3 regions of the Barrientosiimonas endolithica genome follow, and region 1 is predicted to be linked to each of the others. Evidence: riboswitches for the same ligand, from Rfam matches in the RefSeq annotation. Region 1 holds a riboswitch; each other region holds the start of a gene.

Region 1 (6,841 bases):
TCCTCTTCGGCACCTTCGTGCTGACCGAGCCGACGGCCGACAGCTTCTACCGCGCGATGGTCGTGCTCGTCGCGGCCAGCCCGTGCGCCCTCGCCATCGCGACCCCGAGCGCGGTGCTGGCCGGCGTCGCCCGCGCGGCCCGCGCCGGCGTGCTCGTCAAGGGCGGCGGCCCCCTGGAGAACCTCGGTCGCGTGCAAGCCATCTGCTTCGACAAGACCGGCACCCTCACCTGGGGCCGCCCGCGGGTGACCGACATCGTCGCCGCCCCCGGCGTCTCCGAGGAGGAGCTGCGCACCACGGCGTACGCCGTCGAGCGGCTGAGCGACCACCCGCTCGCCGCCGCGGTGGTCCGCGACCTGCGCCCGGAGGGCCCCACCCCGGAGGCGACGGACGTGCAGTCGGTGACCGGCAAGGGCGTGCGGGCGGTGCTCGACGGCCGCAGCGTCGCGATCGGCAGCCCGGCCCTGGTCGGGGACGAGCTGCCCGCCCGGGTGCGCGAGGACGTACAGCGGTTGCAGGAGGGCGGCCGCACGATCATGGTCGTCGCGACCGACGACCGGGTGCTCGGCGTGCTCGGTCTGATGGACACCCAGCGCGGCGAGTCCGCGCCGGTGGTGCAGTCGCTGCGCGACGCAGGTGTCGAGCGCATGGTGATGATCTCCGGCGACCACCAGCGGGTCGCCGACGTGGTCGGCCGCAGCGTCGGCATGGACGAGGTGCGCGGCGGGCTGATGCCCGAGGACAAGGTCGCCACCGTCGGCGCGCTGACCCAGTCGGGCACGCGCACCGCGATGCTCGGCGACGGCGTCAACGACGCGCCGGCCATGGCGAGCGCGACGGTCGGGGTGGCGATGGGCGCGGCGGGCTCGGCCGTCGCCCTCGAGACCGCCGACGTGGCGCTGATGTCCGACGACCTCGGGCGCGTGCCGTTCGCGGTCGCGCTGGCCCGGCGGACCAGCCAGGTCATCCGGCGCAACCTGATCTTCAGCCTCGCGATCGTCGCGGTCCTGGTGCCGGTGACGCTGATGGGGCTGGGCATCGGGCCGGCGGTGTTCGTGCACGAGGGCTCGACGATCATCGTCGTGCTGAGCGCCCTCACCCTGCTGCGCTTCCGCGTGGGGCGCGAGCACGAGGGCATCGAGCACGAGGCCGCGCCGGCGAAGTGACGGACCCGGGCGGACCGGGTCCGGGGTCCGAGGTCCGCTGCATTTCGTTCACCAGCGCACGAAATGCAGCGGGCCGCTGCGGAATCCCGGGGCCCGCTCCGCATTTCGTTCACCTGTGCACGAAATGCGGGAGCAGGGCGTACGCCGCCCGCACCCGGTCCGCCCACCACGCTCGCCTGTGGTCGGGTGCGGACCAGCGGTCGAGCAGCTCCGGGTCGGGCTCGACCGAGCGCAGGGGGATCGAACCCCTTGCGGCACAAGGCTTTCGGTGACCACGTCGCCGTCGAACAGGCCCAGCGTCGCGAGGCCGCAGGCGTGGTCGAGGCGGGGCAGGGCGGCGGCGAGAGCGAGGCCCGCGCGGATGCCGACCGAGCTGTCCAGCGCGCTCGAGACGACCGCCGGGAGCCCGGTCTCGGCCACCACGTCGAGCGCGCGCCGCACGCCGCCGAGCGGTGCGACCTTGACGACGATCACGTCGGCGGCCTCGAGCCGGGCCACGCGCAGCGGGTCCTCGGCCTTGCGGATCGACTCGTCCGCGGCGACGGGCACGTCGATGCCGTTGCGGGCCAAGGTGATTCGCAGGTCGCGCAGCTCCTCGACGGTGGCGCACGGCTGCTCGGCGTACTCCAGCCCGTAGGCCGCGAGCCGCCCCAGCGCGTCGGTCGCCTGCTCCACGCTCCAGCCGCCGTTGGCGTCGACCCGGATGCGCGCGTCGGGCCCCATCGCCTCGCGCACCGCGGCCACCCGGTCGAGGTCGTCGGACAGGCGCTGACCGGGCTCGGCCACCTTCACCTTGGCCGTCAGGGTGCCGTCGTAGCGCGCGAGCACCCCGGCCACCTCCCCCGCCGCGACCGCGGGCACCGTGGCGTTGACCTGCACCGACCCGCGCACCGGCTCGGGCCAGCCGACGTGGGCCGCCTCGATGGCCGAGGCGAGCCAGCGGGACGACTCGGCAGGGGCGTACTCCAGGAACGGGCCGAACTCGCCCCAGCCGAACGGCCCTGGGAACAGGGCGATCTCGCGCTCGGTGACACCTCGGAAGCGGGTGCGCAGCGGCAGCTGCACCACCCGCATGTCGAGGACCAGCTGCTCGACGTCGAAGACGCTCATCGGACCCGCTGCGCCTTGCCGAACAGCACCGGACCGTCGTCCGCCAGGGCCATCGCGAGCTGGCGCTCGAAACGCGGGAGCAGCGGGGGCAGGTCGGTGACGTCGAACCAGCGCACGTCGCTGGACTCCTCGTCACCGACCCGCGGCTCCCCCGCGACCCAGCGGCAGCGGAACGCGTGGTCGAGGTACTGGCAGCGGTCGCCGTTGGGGTACTCCATCGGGATCAGCGACGACACGGCGAGCAGCCGCTCGACCTCGACCTGCACGCACGTCTCCTCGAGCACCTCGCGCTCGGCGGTGACGTCGGGCTCCTCGCCCGGGTCGCAGATCCCGGTGACCGGCGTCCACAGGCCGTTGTCCGAGCGGCGCACCAGCAGCACCTGCTGGCGCCCCTCGACCTGGCGCAGGACGTACGCCGACGTCCCCGGCAACCACAGCAGTCGGGTGCCGACGTGCTCGCGCAGGTCGGCGACGTACTCCGGGATCGGCATGACCCGAGTCTAGGAACCCGGGCCGACCACCTCAGACGGCCACGGGGGTGCGCGCCTCCGCACGGTCGAGCGCGGCGCGCAGGTCGGCGACCAGGTCCTCCGGGGCCTCGATGCCCACCGAGAAGCGCAGCAGCCCGTCGCCGATGCCAGCGACCGCGCGCGCCTCGGGACTCATCGACGCGTGGGTCATCGTGGCGGGGTGGGCGACCAGGCTCTCGGTGCCGCCGAGCGACTCGGCCAGGGTGAAGCAGTGCAGCCCGTCGACGAACGCGCGCACCGCCTCCTCCCCGCCGCGCAGCTCGACCGACAGCATCGCGCCGAAGCCGTCCTGCTGCCGCGCGGCGATGTCGTGGCCCGGGTGGTCGGCGAGCCCGGGGTAGTGCACCCGCGCGACGGCCGGGTGGTCGAGCGCGGCGTCGACGAGGGCGCGGGCGTTGTCCTGGTGGGCGCGCAGCCGCACGTGCAGGGTGCGCAGCCCGCGCAGCGCGAGGTAGGAGTCGAACGGGCTGCCGGTCACGCCGAGCACGTTGCCCCAGTAGGCCAGCTCCTCGTGCAGCTCGGGCGTGGCCGCCACGACCGCGCCCCCGACGACGTCGCTGTGCCCGTTGATGTACTTCGTCGTCGAGTGCACGACCACGTCGGCGCCCAGCTCGATCGGCCGCTGCAGCAGCGGCGACAGGAACGTGTTGTCGGCGACCACGAGCGCGCCGGCCGCGTGGGCGGCGTCGGCCACCGCGCGCACGTCGGTGAGGCGCAGCAGCGGGTTGGACGGCGTCTCGACCCACACCACCTTCGGGCGCTCGCGCAGCGCCTCGGCGAGCGCGTCAGGATCGGTGAGATCGACCGTGCGACAACGGAACTGGCCCTTCGTCGACAGCGAGTCGAACAGTCGCCAGCTGCCGCCGTAACAGTCGTGCGGCACGACGATCGTGTCGCCGGGCGCGAGCAGCGCGGTCGTGCACAGCGCGATCGCGGACATCCCGGTCGAGGTGATGGTGCCGCCGAAGCCGCCCTCGAGCGTCGCCAGCGCCTCGCCGAGGAGGTCGCGGGTGGGGTTGCCCGAGCGGGTGTAGTCGTACTGCCCGCACTCGCCGAACCCGCTGAAGCTGAAGGTGCTCGTGAGGTGCAGCGGCGGCACGACGGCGCCGTGGGTGGGGTCGGCGTTGATGCCGGTGGTGAGTCCGCGGGTGAGGCGGGAGATGTCAGTCATGGTGTCCTCCTGGTCACAGGTGGCCAGCCATGCGGACCGGAGGCTGCGCGTCACCGGCGCCTGGTCAGACGTCTGCGACGCTCCATCTTCCGGCTGGCCCGGGGGCCGCCGCAGGACTTGGCACCTTTTCCGCGAGTTGCCTCGCGGAAGGCTGCCCCGGCGTCAACGGGCCTGTCCCTCAGCCGGTCTTGATGGATGTTGCGCGCGCCACGTTAACCGACCCGAGGCCGCCGTGTCCGGCACCGTCCGCTGGGTGAGCCGCGACGGACGTACGCCTAACATCACGCAGGTGAGCGAGCAGACCACCGCCAACCCGTTCCGGCCCGACGACTGGGCGCCCGTGCCCGGGTTCGAGGACCTCACCGACATCACCTACCACCGCGCCGTCGACGTGGGGTGCGTGCGGGTGGCGTTCGACCGGCCCGAGGTGCTCAACGCGTTCCGGCCGCACACCGTCGACGAGCTCTATCGCGTGCTCGACCACGCGCGGCGCACCCCCGACGTCGGCTGCGTGCTGCTCACCGGCAACGGGCCCGGCCCCGAGGGCACCGGCGCGGCCGGCAAGTGGTCGTTCTGCTCCGGCGGCGACCAGCGCATCCGCGGGCGCAGCGGTTATCAGTACGCCCACGGCGACACCGCCGAGTCCGTCGACGAGCGACGGGTCAAGGCCGAGGGCGGGCGGCTGCACGTCCTGGAGGTGCAGCGGCTGATCCGCACCATGCCCAAGGTCGTCGTCGCGGTCGTGCCCGGGTGGGCGGCCGGCGGCGGGCACAGCCTGCACGTCGTGTGCGACCTGACGATCGCGAGCCGCGAGCACGCCCGGTTCAAGCAGACCGACGCCGACGTGGGCTCGTTCGACGCGGGCTACGGCTCGGCCTACCTCGCCAAGATGGTGGGCCAGAAGTTCGCCCGCGAGATCTTCTTCCTGGGGCGGACGTACACCGCCGAGGACATGCACCGGATGGGCGCGGTCAACATCGTCGCCGACCACGCCGAGCTCGAGGCCGAGGCGCTGCAGGTCGCCCGCGAGATCATGGGCAAGAGCCCGCAGGCGCAGCGGATGCTGAAGTTCGCGTTCAACCTCACCGACGACGGCCTGATGGGTCAGCAGGTGTTCGCGGGCGAGGCGACGCGGCTGGCGTACATGACCGACGAGGCGGTCGAGGGGCGCGACCAGTTCCTGCAGAAGCGCGACCCCGACTGGTCCCCGTTCCCCTGGTACTTCTGAGCGTCGCTGCGCGAAGGCAGTTCGCGGCCGGGCCTCGCGCCAGGCCCCGCAGACGGTGCCCCGATCGCGCGGACCGGCGTGAACTGCCTTCTCAGGGCGACACCCGGTGGATCTTGTGCTGCGCCGCCTGCGCGCGCGGGCGCACCACCATCGAGTCGATGTTGACGTGCTTGGGGCGGGTGGCGACGAACGCCACGCACTCGGCGATGTCCTCCTGGGTCAGCGGGTCGACCACACCGGCGTAGACCGCGGCGGCCTTCTCGGCGTCGCCGTGGAAGCGCACGAGCGCGAACTCGTCGGAGGCCACCATCCCCGGGTCGATCTCGCACACGCGCACCGGCTGGTCGAACATCTCCAGCCGCAGCGAGCCGACCATCGCGCGCACCGCGTGCTTGGCCGCGACATAGCCGCCACCACCCTCGTACGACACGTGCGCGGCGACCGACCCGATCACGATGACCTCGCCCTCGGCGGCGACCAGCGCCGGCATGAGGTCCTGCACGCAGCGCGCGACGCCGATCACGTTGGTGTCGTACATCGTTCGCCACTCGTCGAGGTCGGCCTCGACCACCGGCTCGGTGCCGAGCGCTCCCCGGCGTTGGCGACGAGCACGTCGAGCCGGTCGCCGACCTCGCGCGCGAGCGCCGCCACGTCGTCGGCCTTCGTCACGTCGCAGGTCACCGCGCGGCCGTCGATCTGGGCGGCCAGCTCCTCGACGCGCTCGGTGCGCCGCGCCGCGCAGATCACCTCGAAACCCTCGGCGGCCAGCCGGCGGGCGCTCGCCCGTCCGATGCCGCTGCTCGCGCCGGTCACCACTGCCAGGGGACGTGCCGTCATGGCGCCATTCAACACGGGCCTACCCTGGCCGGGTGCCCCCATCCGCCCGTACGCCGTCGCGCCCGACCGGCTGCCGGCGTACGTCGAGGCGCTGGCCGCCATGCTCGAGGGCGACGGCCCCGCCCTGCTCCCCTACGCCGACGGCGACCCCGAGCCGGCCGTCCCCGACGACGCCGACCTGCCCGACGACCTCGGCCTGGTCGTGTCCACGTCCGGGTCGACCGGCGCGCCCAAGCGCGCGATGCTCACCCGGGCCGCGCTGCGCGCGAGCGGCACCGCCACGCACGACCGGCTCGGCGGCGAGGGCATGTGGCTGCTGCCCCTCCCCGCGCAGCACATCGCCGGCACCCAGGTGATCCTGCGCTCCTCGCTGCGCGCCGAGCACCGTTGCTGCTCAACATGATCGACGGCTTCCGCACCGCGGACCTGGTCGACGCGCTCGCGTGGGCGCCGCCGGTGCGGCGCTACACCTCGCTCGTGCCGACGCAGCTCGCGACCGTGCTCGACGACCCCGAGGCGACCGAGGCGCTCGGCACGTTCGACGGCGTGCTCGTCGGCGGCGCGGCCACCGCACCGGCGCTGCTGGAGCGGGCGCGCGCGGCGGGCGTCGCGGTGCGCACGACGTACGGCATGAGCGAGACCGCGGGCGGCTGCGTCTACGACGGGGTGCCGCTCGAGGACACCGCCGTGACGATCGGCGACGACGGGCGCGTGGGGCTCTCCGGGCCGACCGTGGCGTCCGGCTATCTGGGCGAGTCCGACCGCACCGCAGCGGTTTTCGACACCGACCCGACCACCG
Region 2 (6,841 bases), 150 kb from region 1:
AACCCGGCGTACGTCCGCACGGCCTTGGTCGAGGGGCAGATCGACGCCCAGGCGCGGGAGAACGGCATCAGCCGCGAGCAGGTCGTCGGCGACGTCATGCTCGCCAAGTCGGCGATCAAGCGGCTCATCGAGCCGGCCGAGGTGGGCGCGCTGATCGCCTACCTCGCCAGCGACGAGGCCTCGATGATCACCGGTTCGTCGTACGCCATCGACGGCGGCTGGACCGCCGGCTGACCGACCCGCCGGCTGACCGATCAGCCGGCCGACCGGTCGGCCGGCTGACCGACCCGCCGGCCGAGATCGCTAGCGCCGCATGACCTTTCGCGACAACGCGTTGCCGGAGAACTGCGCGAGCTGCACCAGCACGATGATCACCACGACCGCCACCCCGGTGACGACCCAGTTGAACCGCTGATAGCCGTACGTGATCGCGAACTGCCCGAGTCCGCCGCCACCGATGGCCCCGGCGATCGCGGTCATGTCGACCACGGCCACGAGCGCGAAGGTGTAACCGAGCACCAGCGGCCCGAGCGCCTCGGGCACCAGCACGGTGCGGATGATCCGCCAGGGCGAGGCGCCCATCGCCTGCGCCGCCTCGATCACGCCGGGGTCGACGGCCACGAGGTTCTGCTCGACGATGCGCGAGATCCCGAACGTCGCGGCCAGCGCCAGCGGGAACAGCACGGCGCGCGTGCCGACGGTCGTGCCCATCACCTGCAGGGTCAGCGGCCCCACGGCGGTGATGAAGATGATGAACGGGATCGGGCGCACGATGTTGACGATCACGTTGAGCACCGTGTGCAGCCCGCGGTGGGCGAGGATGCCGCCGGGCCGGGTGGTCACGAGCAGCACGCCGAGCGCGAGCCCGAGCGCCCCGCCGACGAGCACAGTCACGCCGACCATCAGCAGCGTCTGCAGCAGGGACTCCTGCAGCAACGGCCCGAGCTGGGCCCAGTCGGTGCTCCCCATCAGGCCGACACCTCCTGCAGCGGTTCGCCCGCCGTACGTCCGTGGTCACCGGCCTCGTCGACCGCACCGATGCCGCGCAGCTCGGCGACCATCCGCTCCACCGCGTCCGGCTCGCCGCGCAGGCTCAGGGTGAACGTCGCGAGCGCCTCCTCCTTCATCGAGGTCACGCCGCCGTGCACGATCTCCAGCTCGACGCCCTGCTCGCTGGCGCGGCCGAGCACCGCGCCGAGGCTGCGGCCCGCGGCCACGGTGACGGTGACGATGCGCCCCCGGTGCCGCGTGCGCAGCTGCGCGAGGTCGTCGGCGTCGGGCACCGCGTCGAGCGTGGCGCCGACGAGGCGCCGGGTGGCCCCGGCCGTCGGGTTCGCGAAGATGTCGCGCACCGGGCCGAGCTCGGCCAGGCGCCCCGACTCCAGCACCGCCACCCGGTCGGCCAGGCTGCGCACGACCTCCATCTCGTGGGTGATCACGACGATGGTGATGCCGAGCTCCTCGTTGACGCGGCGCAGCAGCGCGAGCACCTCGCGCGTGGTGTCCGGGTCGAGCGCGCTGGTCGACTCGTCGGCCAGCAGGATCGGCGGGTTGGTGGCGAGCGCCCGGGCGATGCCCACGCGCTGCTTCTGCCCGCCGGACAGCTCCTCCGGGTAGGCCCACGCGCGCTCGGTCAGCCCGACGAAGTGCAGCAGCTCGGTGATCCGCCGATAGATCTGCTCCGGCTTCCACCCGGCGACCTCGAGCGGGTAGGCGACGTTGCCGTACACCGTGCGCGAGCGCAGCAGGTTGAACTGCTGGAACACCATGCCGATGTCGCTGCGCAGCGCGCGGATCTGCTTGGGGCGCAACGAGTTCAGCTGCTGGCCCTGCACGGTGACCGTGCCGCTGGTCGGCAGCTCCAGCCCGTTGATCAGCCGCACGAGCGTGCTCTTGCCGGCACCGGAGAAGCCGATGACGGCGAACACCTCACCCCGGCGTACGTCCAGGGTCACCTCGTCCAGCGCCGTCACCTGCGACCCGCCCCGCGAGAAGGTCTTGCCGACCCGGTCGAGGCTGATGATCGACTCGCTCATGACCCCGCCACGTCCTTCTCGAGCCGGGTCAGGATGCTGCCGAGCTGGTCGGCGGGGCGGTCGACGACGACCGACGTGCCCTTGGACTGCCGCTTCACCGCGGCGACGACCTCGGGGGAGTGGTAGAGCTGGGCGATCTTGCGGTAAGTCGGGTCGTCCTTGTCCTCGGCGCGGGCGACGACGACGTTGATGTAGGGCTCGGCCGCCTTGCTCTTCGGGTCGTCCTGGAACAGCGCCGACTTGGGGTCGAGGTTGCCGTCGAGCGCGAAGTTGTTGTTGACGACCGCGCCGTCGACCGACGGCAGCGACGCGACGGTCTGCGCGGCGTCGACCGGCTGCACCGTGACCTTCGAGGCGGCACGGTCGATGTCGGCCGGGGTCGACAGCGCGTTGCCGCCGCCCTTGAGCCTCAGCAGCCCCGCCTGCTGCAGCACGAGCAGCGCCCGCGCCTGGTTGGTGGGGTCGTTGGGGATGGCGATCTTGCCGCCCTGCGGGATCTGGTTCAGCGCCGTGTGCTTCTTGGAGTACAGCGGCAGCGGCACGACCTGGGTCGACCCGATCGGGGTGAGGTCCTGGTTGTCGTTGCTGTTGTAGCTCGCGAGGAACTGCAGGTGCTGGAACAGGTTGAGGTCGGTCTGCCCCTGCGCCAGCGCGGGGTTGGGCTGGGTGTAGTCGGAGAACGACACGAGCTTGATCTCGATGCCGTTCTCGCGGGCCAGCCGCTGCAGCGGCGGCCACCACTCCGCACTCGCCTCGGTGGTGCCGATGGTGACCTCGCGCGGCTCGTCGGCCGAGGCGCTGCCGCCGTCGTCCGCGGTCGCGCGGCCCAGGCCGAACCCGGCCGCCAGCGCGACGACGAGGCCGCCGGCGGTGATCGCCGTGCGCACACCCCGCCCGCGCGACCCGGGGTACGGCGGCAGCGGCGGGATCTGGCCCGTCGCGTCCGCGCCGGAAGAGGGGAAGACATGTCGGACGCACTCCTCGAGAAACTGCACGCCAGGATCACTGGCGCGCGAATGTGCTTGTCCGACAGGGCTGTCGGACCGGGTCTCACCTGGAGCACCCCGCCACATCCGTGAGGGTTGCCGCCCAGCCAGCCAGGGCTTGTCGCTGGGTCTCTCGACCGCCGTCCACGTTATGCATCGCATAAGGAGAGGTCAAAACGAGCGGGGGTGACCTCCCTCACCGACCGGCAGCGGATCGTTAGGCTCTGGTCCCGTGAAGGGTCCTCTCGTCGGCTATCTCGTCGTCGTCGCCGTCGCGCTCGCCGGAGTGCTGCTGTTCGGTGCGGCGATGCTGATGCGTCGGCTCCTGGCGCCGGTGTCGCAGACGCCCGCCCGGCTGACGACGTACGAGTCCGGCGTCGACCCGGTCGGTCAGGGCTGGTCCCAGTCGCAGGTGCGCTATCTCGGATTCGCTTTCCTCTACGTCGTTTTCGCGGTCGACGCGGTCTACCTCTTCCCGTGGGCGACGGTGCTGCGTGACGCCGACCTCGGGGTCGCGAGCCTGGTCGAGATGGGCATCTTCATCGGCGTGCTGGTCGTGGGGCTCGCGCACGCCGCGCGCCGCGGCCTGCTGAGGTGGACCCCGTGACCGTCGACCTGCCCACCCCGCGCGTCGGCCCGCTCCAGGCCGCCGCGCCCAAGCCGATGCGGCTGATCCTCAACTGGGGGCGGCGCTACTCGCTGTGGGTCTTCAACTTCGGACTCGCCTGCTGCGCCATCGAGTTCATCGCCGGCAGCATGGCGCGGCACGACTTCATCCGGCTCGGCGTCATCCCGTTCGCCCCCGGCCCGCGCCAGGCTGACCTGATGGTCGTCTCGGGCACGGTCACCGACAAGATGGCGCCGGCCGTGCGCCGGCTCTACGACCAGATGCCCGAGCCGAAGTACGTCATCTCCTTCGGCGCCTGCTCCAACTCCGGCGGCCCCTACTGGGACTCCTACTGCGTCACCAAGGGCGTCGACCAGCTGATCCCGGTCGACGTCTACGTGCCCGGTTGCCCGCCCCGCCCCGAGGCGCTGCTGCACGGCATCCTCGTGCTGCAGCAGCAGATCGCCGAGGAGCGCCTGACCACCCGGTCGTACGCCGACCGGCGCCGCTTCGCCGGCGCGGTCACCCGCCCGCTCGTGCGCCGGGACCAGCCGGCCGAGCCGACCGAGCCGCCGCAGGGCGACCCGTCATGAGCCTCGACGCCGAGCGGCGGGACTGCCCGCCGCAGGAGTGGTACGCCCTCCACGAGCAGCTGCGCGCCGAGGGCTTCGCGTTCTTCGACTTCCTCACCGCCGTCGACGAGACCGACCGTGACGAGGGCGGTCTCGACGTCGTGAGCCACCTCTACGACGTCACGCCCGGCGCGCTGCGGTCGGTCCTGGTGCGCACCCGCGTGCCGGAGACCGAGCCGCTGCGCAGCCTCACGACGCTGTGGCGCGGCGCCGCCTGGCACGAGCGCGAGACGCACGAGATGTTCGGCCTGGAGTTCACCGACTTCGACGACGGCAGCCGGCTCGGCATCCGCCCGCTGCTGCTCCCCGAGGGCTTCGAGGGGCGGCCGCTGCGCAAGGACTTCGTGCTCGCCGCGCGCGTCTCCAAGCCGTGGCCGGGCGCGAAAGACCCTGGGGAGTCGGGCGATTCGCCCGCGCCCCGCCGCGGCCGCCGCAAGAACCTGCCGCCCGGCGTGCCCGACACCTCGTGGGGGCCGCGGTGATGGAGATGACCTGGCTCGAGGCCGGCGTGCGCGCCGCGCTCGTGCTCGTGGCCTTCCTGGTGCTGCCGTTGCTCGTCGGCCAGACCGAGCACAAGGTGATGGCCCACATGCAGGGCCGCCTCGGCCCGATGCACGCCGGCGGGTTCCACGGCTGGGCCCAGCTGATCGCCGACGGCGTGAAGTTCACGCAGAAGGAGGACATCGTCCCGGCGGCCGCCGACCGATGGGTCTTCCGGGCCGCGCCCGCGGTGGCGCTGGTGGCGTACCTCCTCGCGATGGCCGTCGTGCCGTTCTCGCCGACCCTGGTCGGCGCCGACGTGCCCGCGAGCCTGCTGGTGCTGCTGGCCGTCTCGGGCGTCGGCGCCCTCGGCACGCTGATGGCCGGCTGGGGCTCGGGCAACAAGTACGCCCTCGTCGGCGCGATGCGCTCGGCCGCCCAGCTCGTCAGCTACGAGCTGCCGCTGATCCTGGCCTGCGCCTCGTTCGCCCTCGCCGGCGGCACCCTCTCGCTCACCGGAATCGCGCACGCGTGGACGCCGTGGTGGCTGCTGTGGCAGGCACCGGCGGCCCTGGTGCTGCTGGTGGCGGCGACCGCCGAGCTGCAGCGCCCGCCGTTCGACATGCCCATCGCCGACTCCGAGGTCGTGATGGGCCCCTACACCGAGTTCACCGGGCTGCGCTTCGCGTTCTTCCTGCTCGCCGAGTACGCCGGGATCGTCGTGATGTCGCTGCTGGTCGCCGTGGTCTACCTCGGCGGCTGGACGGGCCCGTTCGACGGCGCGCTCGGCTGGCTGTGGACGCTGCTCAAGGGGTTCGCGGTCGCGCTGCTCATCATCTGGATGCGCGTGTCGTGGCCGCGGCTGCGCGAGGACCAGCTGCAGCGACTCGCCTGGTTGGGCCTGGTGCCGCTGGCCCTGGTGCAGCTGGCGATCACCGGCGTCGGCGTCGTCCTCACCGCGTGATGTCCGTTCTCGGAGCGGCTGCTAGGTCACGTCCCTCCTGGCCGGTAGCGTGCGAGCGTTCCCGAAGGAGCCACCTCGGACGGATCACGTGATGCCTGGGCCCAGCAACCGACGCAGCCTCGTCCCGGGCCTCGTCAAGGGCATGGCCACCACCGCCCGGACGATGGCCCGACCTGCGCACACCCACCAGTACCCCGAGCGCCAGCCCGACCTGGCGCCGCGCACCCGCGGCGTCATCGCGCTGCTCGCCGAGAACTGCACCTCGTGCATGCTCTGCGCGCGCGAGTGCCCCGACTGGTGCATCTACATCGACTCGCACAAGGAGACGATCCCCGCCGGCCCCGAGGGCGGGCGCGACCGCCAGCAGAACGTCCTGGACCGGTTCGCGATCGACTTCAGCCTGTGCATGTACTGCGGGATCTGCATCGAGGTCTGCCCGTTCGACGCGCTGTTCTGGAGCCCGCACTTCGAGTACGCCGAGCACGACATCCGCGACCTGCTGCACGAGAAGGAGCAGCTGGAGGAGTGGATGCCCACCGTGCCGCCGCCCCCGCCGCTCGACCCCGGCGCGGCCGAGCCCACCGAGGCCCTCGCCGCCCGCAAGCCGGCGCGCGGCCCCCGCGTCATCCGTACGTCCGCCTCGCCCGAGGACCCGAAGGCCGGCGACGCCAAGACCGGCGAGGCCAAGACCGACCCGACGTCCGACGACCACAGGGCCGGCGACGCATGACGACGCACGACGTCTTCTTCGTGCTCGCCGGGTTGGTCACCGCTGGCGCTGCCGTGCGCGCCGTCACCACCAAGCAGCTGCTGCACGCCGCGCTGTGGCTCGTGGTGAGCCTGGGCGCGCTGAGCGGCTGCTACCTCGTGCTCGGCGCCGAGCTCGTGGCGCTGGTGCAGCTGATCGTCTACGTCGGGGCGATCGTCGTGCTGGTGATCTTCGCGCTCATGCTCACCCGCGCCCCCACCGGCCCGACCACCGCCCACGACACCAGCCCGCTGACCCGCCTCGCCGGCCTGGTCGTCGCCGCGGGCACCGGCGGTCTGGTCGCGGCGGTCCTGATCAGTGCGTACGCCGGCCGCGCCGACGTGCGCTCGCCCGGCACCGAGGCGCTCGCGACCCGGCTCTTCGGCAC
Region 3 (6,841 bases), 1.3 Mb from region 1:
CGAGGGCGTACGGCGGGGAGGAGGTCGACGCCGAGGCGCTGCTCGACGCGGCCGTCGACCGGGTCGAGCTCGCGATCCGCGGCGTGCTGGCGGCCGTCGCGGCCGGCGACCCCGGGATGATCGCGCTGCACCGCACGACCGGCGAGCCGGAGCCGATGCGCCGGGCGCTGACGCTGCTGCGCGAGCGGCTGCCGCAGCTGCGCCGGCTGGCCCGCGCGTAGACTGGGCGCGCAGCACCCACCCCACCCGCTCCGCGTGACCACCCGTCCCGCGCGCGACGTGGGGCCTTCGTGCTGTCTCGTGCCAGCCCCACCCACCGCTCAAGGAGCCCCGTGAGCCTCCGCCCGCTGCTCGACGTCCTCGCCACCGACCCGGCCGTGCGCCGGGTGCTCGAGCACGTCGGTCGTTCCGCCGTGGTCGACGTCGCCGCGGCGCCGGGCGCCCGCGCGCCGCTCACCACGCTGATCGCCACCGGCGCCGAGCGGCCGGTGCCGGTGCTCGCGGTGACCGCCACCGGGCGCGAGGCGCAGGACCTCGCGGCGGGGCTGCGCACCTTCCTGCCCGCGGGCGCGGTCGCCGAGATGCCCAGCTGGGAGACGCTGCCGCACGAGCGGCTGAGCCCGCGCAGCGACACCGTCGGCCGCCGGCTCGGGGTGCTGCGCCGCCTCGCGCACCCCGTCGAGGGCGACCCCGAGCATGGCCCGCTGCAGGTCGTCGTCGCGTCGGTGCGCGCGCTGATGCAGCCCATCGCCAAGGGCCTCGGCGACCTCGAGCCGGTCGCGCTGCAGGTGGGCGACGAGCGCCCGCTCGAGCAGGTCGTCGAGGCGCTCGCCGCCGCGGCCTACACCCGCACCGACATGGTCGAGCGGCGCGGCGAGTTCGCCGTGCGCGGCGGCATCGTCGACGTCTTCCCGCCCACCGAGGAGCACCCGCTGCGGGTGGAGTTCTTCGGCGACGAGGTCGACGAGGTGCGCCACTTCAAGGTCGCCGACCAGCGCACCATCGCCGCCGACGAGGCCGGCGCCCCCGAGGAGCTCGGGCTGTGGGCGCCGCCGTGCCGCGAGCTGCTGCTCACCGACGACGTACGCCTGCGCGCGGCCGAGCTCGCCGAGCAGCTGCCCGGCGTGGCCGACCTGCTGCACAAGGTCGCCGAGGGCATCGCGGTCGAGGGCATGGAGTCGCTCATGCCCGCGCTGCTCGCCGACGGGATGGAGACGCTGCTCGACGTGCTGCCCGAGGGCACCCACGTGGTGCTGTCCGACCCCGAGCGGGTGCGCACCCGCGCGCACGACCTGGTCGCGACCAGCGAGGAGTTCCTGCAGGCGTCGTGGGCCAACGCCGCCGCAGGCAACGCCGTGCCCGTCGACCTGGAGTCGGTGCTCGGCACCGCGTCCTACTGGGGTCTCGCCGACCTGCGCGAGCACGCGCTGGAGACCGGGCGCCCCTGGTGGTCGCTGTCGTCGTTCGCCAGCGACGAGGACCTCGCCGAGTTCGTCGAGGACTCCCTGCCCGGGGAGCGGGTGACGGTGCCGACCGAGGAGGTGCCGGCGTACAGGGGGAACACGGAGCAGGCCGTCGCCGACCTGCGCTCGTTCGTCGAGGCCGGCCGCCGCGTGCTCGTCGTCACCGAGGGGGCGGGGCTGGGGCAGCGGGTCTCGGAAGTGTTGCGCGACAACGACATTCCCGTGCGCGAGCTCACCGACCTGCAGCCGCGCACCGTCGAGGTCGCGACCGGCTCGCTCGGTCACGGCTTCGCGCTGCCGACCTGCGACCTGGTCGTGCTCACCGAGGCCGACCTCACGGGCGCGGCCGGCGCCACCGGCGGCAGCACCAAGGACATGCGCAAGATGCCCTCGCGCCGGCGCAACGTGGTCGACCCGCTGCAGCTGCGCAAGGGCGACTTCGTGGTGCACGAGCAGCACGGCGTCGGCAAGTTCGTCGAGATGATGCAGCGCACCGTCGCCGGCGCGACCCGCGAGTACCTCGTGGTCGAGTACGCCAGCAGCAAGCGCGGCCAGCCCGGCGACCGGCTGTTCGTGCCGACCGACCAGCTCGACCAGGTCACGCGGTACGTCGGTGGCGAGCTGCCCACGCTCAACAAGCTGGGCGGGTCGGACTGGCAGAAGACCAAGTCGCGCGCCCGTCGGCACGTGCGCCAGATCGCGGGGCAGCTGATCCAGCTGTACTCCGCGCGGATGGCCTCGCCCGGTCACGCGTTCGCGCCGGACAGCCCGTGGCAGCGCGAGCTGGAGGACGCCTTCGCCTACATCGAGACGCCCGACCAGCTCTCCAGCATCGACGAGGTCAAGGCCGACATGGAGAAGTCGGTGCCGATGGACCGGCTGATCTGCGGCGACGTGGGTTACGGCAAGACCGAGATCGCGGTGCGCGCGGCGTTCAAGGCGATCCAGGACGGCAAGCAGGTCGCGGTGCTCGTGCCGACGACGCTGCTGGTCAAGCAGCACCAGCAGACCTTCTCCGAGCGCTACGCCGGCTTCCCGGTGACAGTGCGCTCGCTGTCGCGCTTCCAGTCCGACAAGGAGGCGCGCGAGGTCATCGCGGGGCTGGCCGACGGGTCGGTCGACCTGGTGATCGGCACCCACCGGCTGCTGTCGAACGAGATCAGGTTCAAGGACCTCGGCCTGGTCGTGGTCGACGAGGAGCAGCGCTTCGGCGTCGAGCACAAGGAGCAGCTCAAGCAGCTGCGCACGGCCGTCGACGTGCTCGCCATGTCGGCCACGCCGATCCCGCGCACGCTCGAGATGGCGGTCACCGGCATCCGCGAGATGTCTACTCTCGCAACGCCGCCCGAGGAGCGGCACCCGGTGCTGACCTTCGTCGGCGGATACGACGAGAAGCAGATCACCGCGGCGATCCGGCGCGAGCTGATGCGCGAGGGACAGGTCTTCTTCGTGCACAACAAGGTGCAGTCGATCGAGAAGGCCGCGGCCCGGCTGCGCGAGCTGGTGCCCGAGGCCCGCATCACCACGGCGCACGGGAAGATGAGCGAGCAGCGGCTCGAGGAGGTCGTCGTCGACTTCTGGGAGCGCCGCTCCGACGTGCTGGTCTGCACCACGATCGTCGAGACCGGCCTGGACATCTCCAACGCCAACACCCTCATCGTCGAGCGCTCCGACGTGCTCGGCCTCTCCCAGCTGCACCAGCTGCGGGGACGCGTCGGGCGCGGCCGCGAGCGGGCGTACGCCTATTTCCTGTTCCCGCCCGACAAGCCGCTCACCGAGACCGCGCACGACCGGCTCGAGACGATCGCCAGCCACACCGACCTCGGCGCGGGCATGCAGGTCGCGATGAAGGACCTGGAGATCCGCGGCGCGGGCAACCTGCTCGGCGGTGAGCAGTCCGGCCACATCGCCGGCGTCGGCTTCGACCTGTACGTCCGCATGGTCGGCGAGGCGGTCGCCGACTTCCGCTCCGACGGCACGGCCGAGAAGCCGCCGTCGGAGGTGAAGATCGAGCTGCCGGTCGACGCCCACCTGCCGCACGACTACGTGCCGGGGAGCGGCTGCGGCTGGAGGCGTACAAGAAGCTCGCGACCGTCGAGGACGAGGCGGCGCTCGCCGCGATCGTGGAGGAGCTGGAGGACCGCTACGGCACGCCCCCGGAGCCGGCCCAGCACCTCATCGAGGTGGCGCGGCTGCGCACGGTGGCCCGCCGCGCCGGCATCAGCGACATCGCGGTGCAGGGCAAGAACGTGCGGTTCTCCCCGGTCGACCTGCGCGAGAGCCAGGCGCTGCGGCTGCAGCGGCTCTACAAGGGGACGGTCATCCGCGAGGCGATGCACCAGATCCTGGTGCCCGCCCCGCGCACCGCCGCCGTCGGCGGCCGCCCGCTGCGCGACACCGAGGTGCTGCAGTGGGCCCGCCAGCTGATCGAGCAGGTGCTGCTCGACAGCGCCGCCGCAGCCTGACCCCGCCCCCGCCCCGCCCCGCCCCTCGGACCCCCGCAACTCCGCATGAAACCGGGTTACGTGCATTTGACCCCCATGCATTGAGGTCAAACGCACGTAACCCGGTTTCATGCCCGGGTGGGGGTGGGTCTCGTGGCCGGGTGGGGTCCTGTCCGGGTGGTGGGGCTCTCGACAGGCGAGACGACCGCGGGGCCTCCTTGTCGCAACGCAATGGATTCCATAATCTCTCGTTAGGTCTTGAGCGTCAGCGCGAAGCCCCGGCTCGCTGGCCAGCAACCCTCCGACGCGGTGGGGTGCTCCGGGTGACGACCTGGCTCGGTCGCAGCAGCGGCCGGGCAAGCGCGATCCAGGAGACTCACGGATGAACGGCAACCAGGCCCTCGTGCGCCGTCGCCACATCGATCTGCTGCAGGTGGCAAGCGACCTCTGTCGCTGACAGGTAGACCTCGCAAGTCCCTGTCCTGCAAGGGGATCCGCCGACAGGTCGGCGATCCCGCACCGGCTGCCGCGAGCGTACGCCCGCCCGCCGGTCCGTCCGAAGGAACCCTCCGTGACGTCCAACCCTTCTCTCGACCGCCGCACCCTGCTCGCCGGCGGCCTGACCCTGCTCGCCGGGGGCGCCCTCGCCGGGTGCGCCGACCCCGGCAACGCCGCGACCCGCGCGGCGGGCTCCAGCAGCGGCGCGCCGCGCGTGACCGGTGCGAAGAACGCGGCGGCGGCCGCCCGGCTCCCGGCCGCCGTGCGCGAGCGCGGCAGCATCGTCATCGGCAACGCCGCCGGCGGTGGCGGCACCCCGCCGCTGGCCTTCCTCGCCGAGGACAACACGACACCGACCGGGGTCGAGGTCGACCTCGCGCGGCTGCTCGCCGAGATCCTCGGCCTGCGCGTCGAGCAGCCGGTCACCTCCTGGGAGAACCTCTTCCTCAAGGTCGACGCCGGCACCTTCGACGCGGTGCTGTCCAACGTCACCGTGACCGAGGAGCGCAAGGCCAAGTACGACTTCGCCACCTATCGCAAGGACGACATCTCGGTCGAGGCCAAGAAGGGCGCCACCTGGCGGGTGCGGTCGGGGGCCGACATCGCGGGGCGCACGCTCGCCGTCGGGTCCGGCACGAACCAGGAGAAGATCCTGGTCGACTGGAACGCCGCCAACGTCAAGGCGGGGCGGCCCCGGGCGACGATCCGCTACTACCAGAACCCGGCTGATCGCTACCTCGCGCTGCAGTCGGGCCAGATCGACGCCTACGTCGGGCCGAGCCCCAACGTGCGCTACCACATCGACACCGCGAAGCAGACGGTCGAGATCGGCCGCTTCTCCGGCGGCGGGTCGCGGCAGGGCCTCATCGGCGTGCTGAGCAAGAAGGGGTCGGGTCTCGCGCCCGCCTTCGCCGCCGCGGTCGACGCAGCGATCGCCGACGGCAGCTATCGCGCCGTGCTCGACCGCTGGGGCGTGCAGGCCGACGCCGTGCCGCGCTCCCTGGTCAACCCGCCCGGTCTGCCCAAGTCCTGAATCGCCTTCGGAACAAAGGGAATCCGCACATGGCACTCATCGTCACGATCACCGGCAGCCCGACCGCACCGTCGCGCACCGACGCCGTCGTCGACCACGTCGCCCGGCGCGCCGCGGTGCGTGGCCACCAGGTGCAGGCCATCACCCTGCGTGACCTCCCGGCCGAGCCGCTGCTGCGCGCCGACCCCACGGCGCCGGCGGTGGCCGACGCGGTCGCGGCGATCGAGCGGGCCGACGCCGTCATCGTCGGCACGCCCGTCTACCGCGCGTCGTTCTCCGGTCTGCTCAAGGCGTTCCTCGACCTGCTGCCGCGGGACGCGCTGTCCGGCAAGGCGGTCCTGCCGCTGGTGACCGGGGGCAGCCTGGCGCACGCCCTGGTCGGTGACTACGCGCTGGCGCCGGTCCTGCGGTCGCTGCAGCCGGCGTACGTCGGGGGCGGGCGGTTCGTCCTCGCCGAGCAGGTACGCCTGCACGAGGGCGGCGGAGCCGTGCTCGCCCCGGAGGTGCTCGCCGCCCTGGGCGCCGTCGCCTCGGCGTTCGTCGCCCGCCTCGAGGGGCGGCCGGCGGAGGCTGCTGCCCCCGCGACCGACCGGCCGGCCGAGGTGACCGCGCGCGTCGTGCCCGTCGACGACCCCGTGCTGCGCCCGCTGCTGGAGGAGCTGCAGGTGGAGTACGGCACCCGCTACGCCCGCGACAGCGTCAACGAGCGCCTGGTCGAGGTGCCGGTGACCGACTTCGACGCCCCGCACGGTGCGTTCGTCGTGCTGGAGCGCGCCGGCGTGGTGGTCGCGGGCGGTGCGATCCGCCGCCGCGAACCGGGCGTCGCCGAGGTCAAGCGGATGTGGACCGCCCACCACGCCCGCCGGCAGGGCCTCGGTCGTCGTGTCCTGCAGGAGCTGGAGGAGCAGGCTCGGCGCCTCGGGTACCACCGCATCTTCCTCACCACCGGGCCCCGCCAGCCCGAGGCGCGGGGGCTCTACCTCGCCGCCGGCTACGCCCCCAGTTCGACCTGCACGCCGACCCCGAGGAGCTCGGCCACCTCGCCTTCGAGAAGCCCCTCGTCACCTCGGTGCAGACCCTCGCCAGCTGAGTCGGTCCCCGGCCGCTCTCAGCCGAATCCCGTTGAAGGAGAACCCATGTCAACCTCGTCCACCTTGCGCGCCGGCCCCGCGCGCGACGCCGCGGCCGCCCCGCCGCCGCGCGCCGAGGCGCCGGCGAGCAGCTCGTCCCTGACCGTCGTCCCGCGCCGCAACCCGTGGCGCTGGGTGGCCACCGCCGTGGTGGCCGTGCTGCTCGCGCAGCTGGTGAACGGCCTCGTGACCAACCCCGCGTGGGAGTGGGGCACGGTCGGGTCCTACCTGTTCTCCCGGACGGTCATCAACGCGCTCGGCATCACCATCTGG

What was found. Region 1 has a riboswitch for S-adenosylmethionine ahead of metB (cystathionine gamma-synthase). Riboswitches for the same ligand answer to the same signal wherever they lie in the genome.
Region 2: another riboswitch for S-adenosylmethionine. It lies ahead of QUE40_RS02610 (MetQ/NlpA family ABC transporter substrate-binding protein); the one in region 1 lies ahead of metB (cystathionine gamma-synthase).
Region 3: another riboswitch for S-adenosylmethionine. It lies ahead of QUE40_RS13940 (transporter substrate-binding domain-containing protein); the one in region 1 lies ahead of metB (cystathionine gamma-synthase).

Annotation. Positions count from the first base shown of each region.
Region 1 is NZ_AP027735.1:373,534-380,374, reverse strand. Features, by position in the region: gene QUE40_RS01960 (heavy metal translocating P-type ATPase) at 1-1,166, shown strand, start outside; partial or broken gene QUE40_RS01955 (o-succinylbenzoate synthase) at 1,276-2,276, opposite strand; gene QUE40_RS01950 (NUDIX hydrolase) at 2,273-2,767, opposite strand; gene metB (cystathionine gamma-synthase) at 2,799-3,977, opposite strand; SAM riboswitch class I at 4,057-4,175, opposite strand; gene QUE40_RS01940 (1,4-dihydroxy-2-naphthoyl-CoA synthase) at 4,267-5,205, shown strand; gene QUE40_RS18765 (SDR family NAD(P)-dependent oxidoreductase) at 5,297-5,743, opposite strand; gene QUE40_RS18760 (SDR family oxidoreductase) at 5,725-6,042, opposite strand; gene QUE40_RS01930 (AMP-binding protein) at 6,041-6,445, shown strand; gene QUE40_RS18755 (AMP-binding enzyme) at 6,486-6,841, shown strand, end outside.
Region 2 is NZ_AP027735.1:519,757-526,597, forward strand. Features, by position in the region: gene QUE40_RS02595 (SDR family oxidoreductase) at 1-234, shown strand, start outside; gene QUE40_RS02600 (methionine ABC transporter permease) at 304-969, opposite strand; gene QUE40_RS02605 (methionine ABC transporter ATP-binding protein) at 969-2,036, opposite strand; gene QUE40_RS02610 (MetQ/NlpA family ABC transporter substrate-binding protein) at 2,033-3,031, opposite strand; SAM riboswitch class IV at 3,050-3,161, opposite strand; gene QUE40_RS02615 (NADH-quinone oxidoreductase subunit A) at 3,255-3,629, shown strand; gene QUE40_RS02620 (NADH-quinone oxidoreductase subunit B) at 3,686-4,222, shown strand; gene QUE40_RS02625 (NADH-quinone oxidoreductase subunit C) at 4,219-4,743, shown strand; gene QUE40_RS02630 (complex I subunit 1/NuoH family protein) at 4,749-5,705, shown strand; gene QUE40_RS02635 (NuoI/complex I 23 kDa subunit family protein) at 5,797-6,435, shown strand; gene QUE40_RS02640 (NADH-quinone oxidoreductase subunit J family protein) at 6,432-6,841, shown strand, end outside.
Region 3 is NZ_AP027735.1:2,747,525-2,754,365, reverse strand. Features, by position in the region: gene QUE40_RS13950 (phosphotransferase) at 1-221, shown strand, start outside; partial or broken gene mfd (transcription-repair coupling factor) at 333-3,928, shown strand; SAM riboswitch class IV at 4,162-4,276, shown strand; gene QUE40_RS13940 (transporter substrate-binding domain-containing protein) at 4,479-5,438, shown strand; gene ssuE (NADPH-dependent FMN reductase) at 5,468-6,841, shown strand, end outside.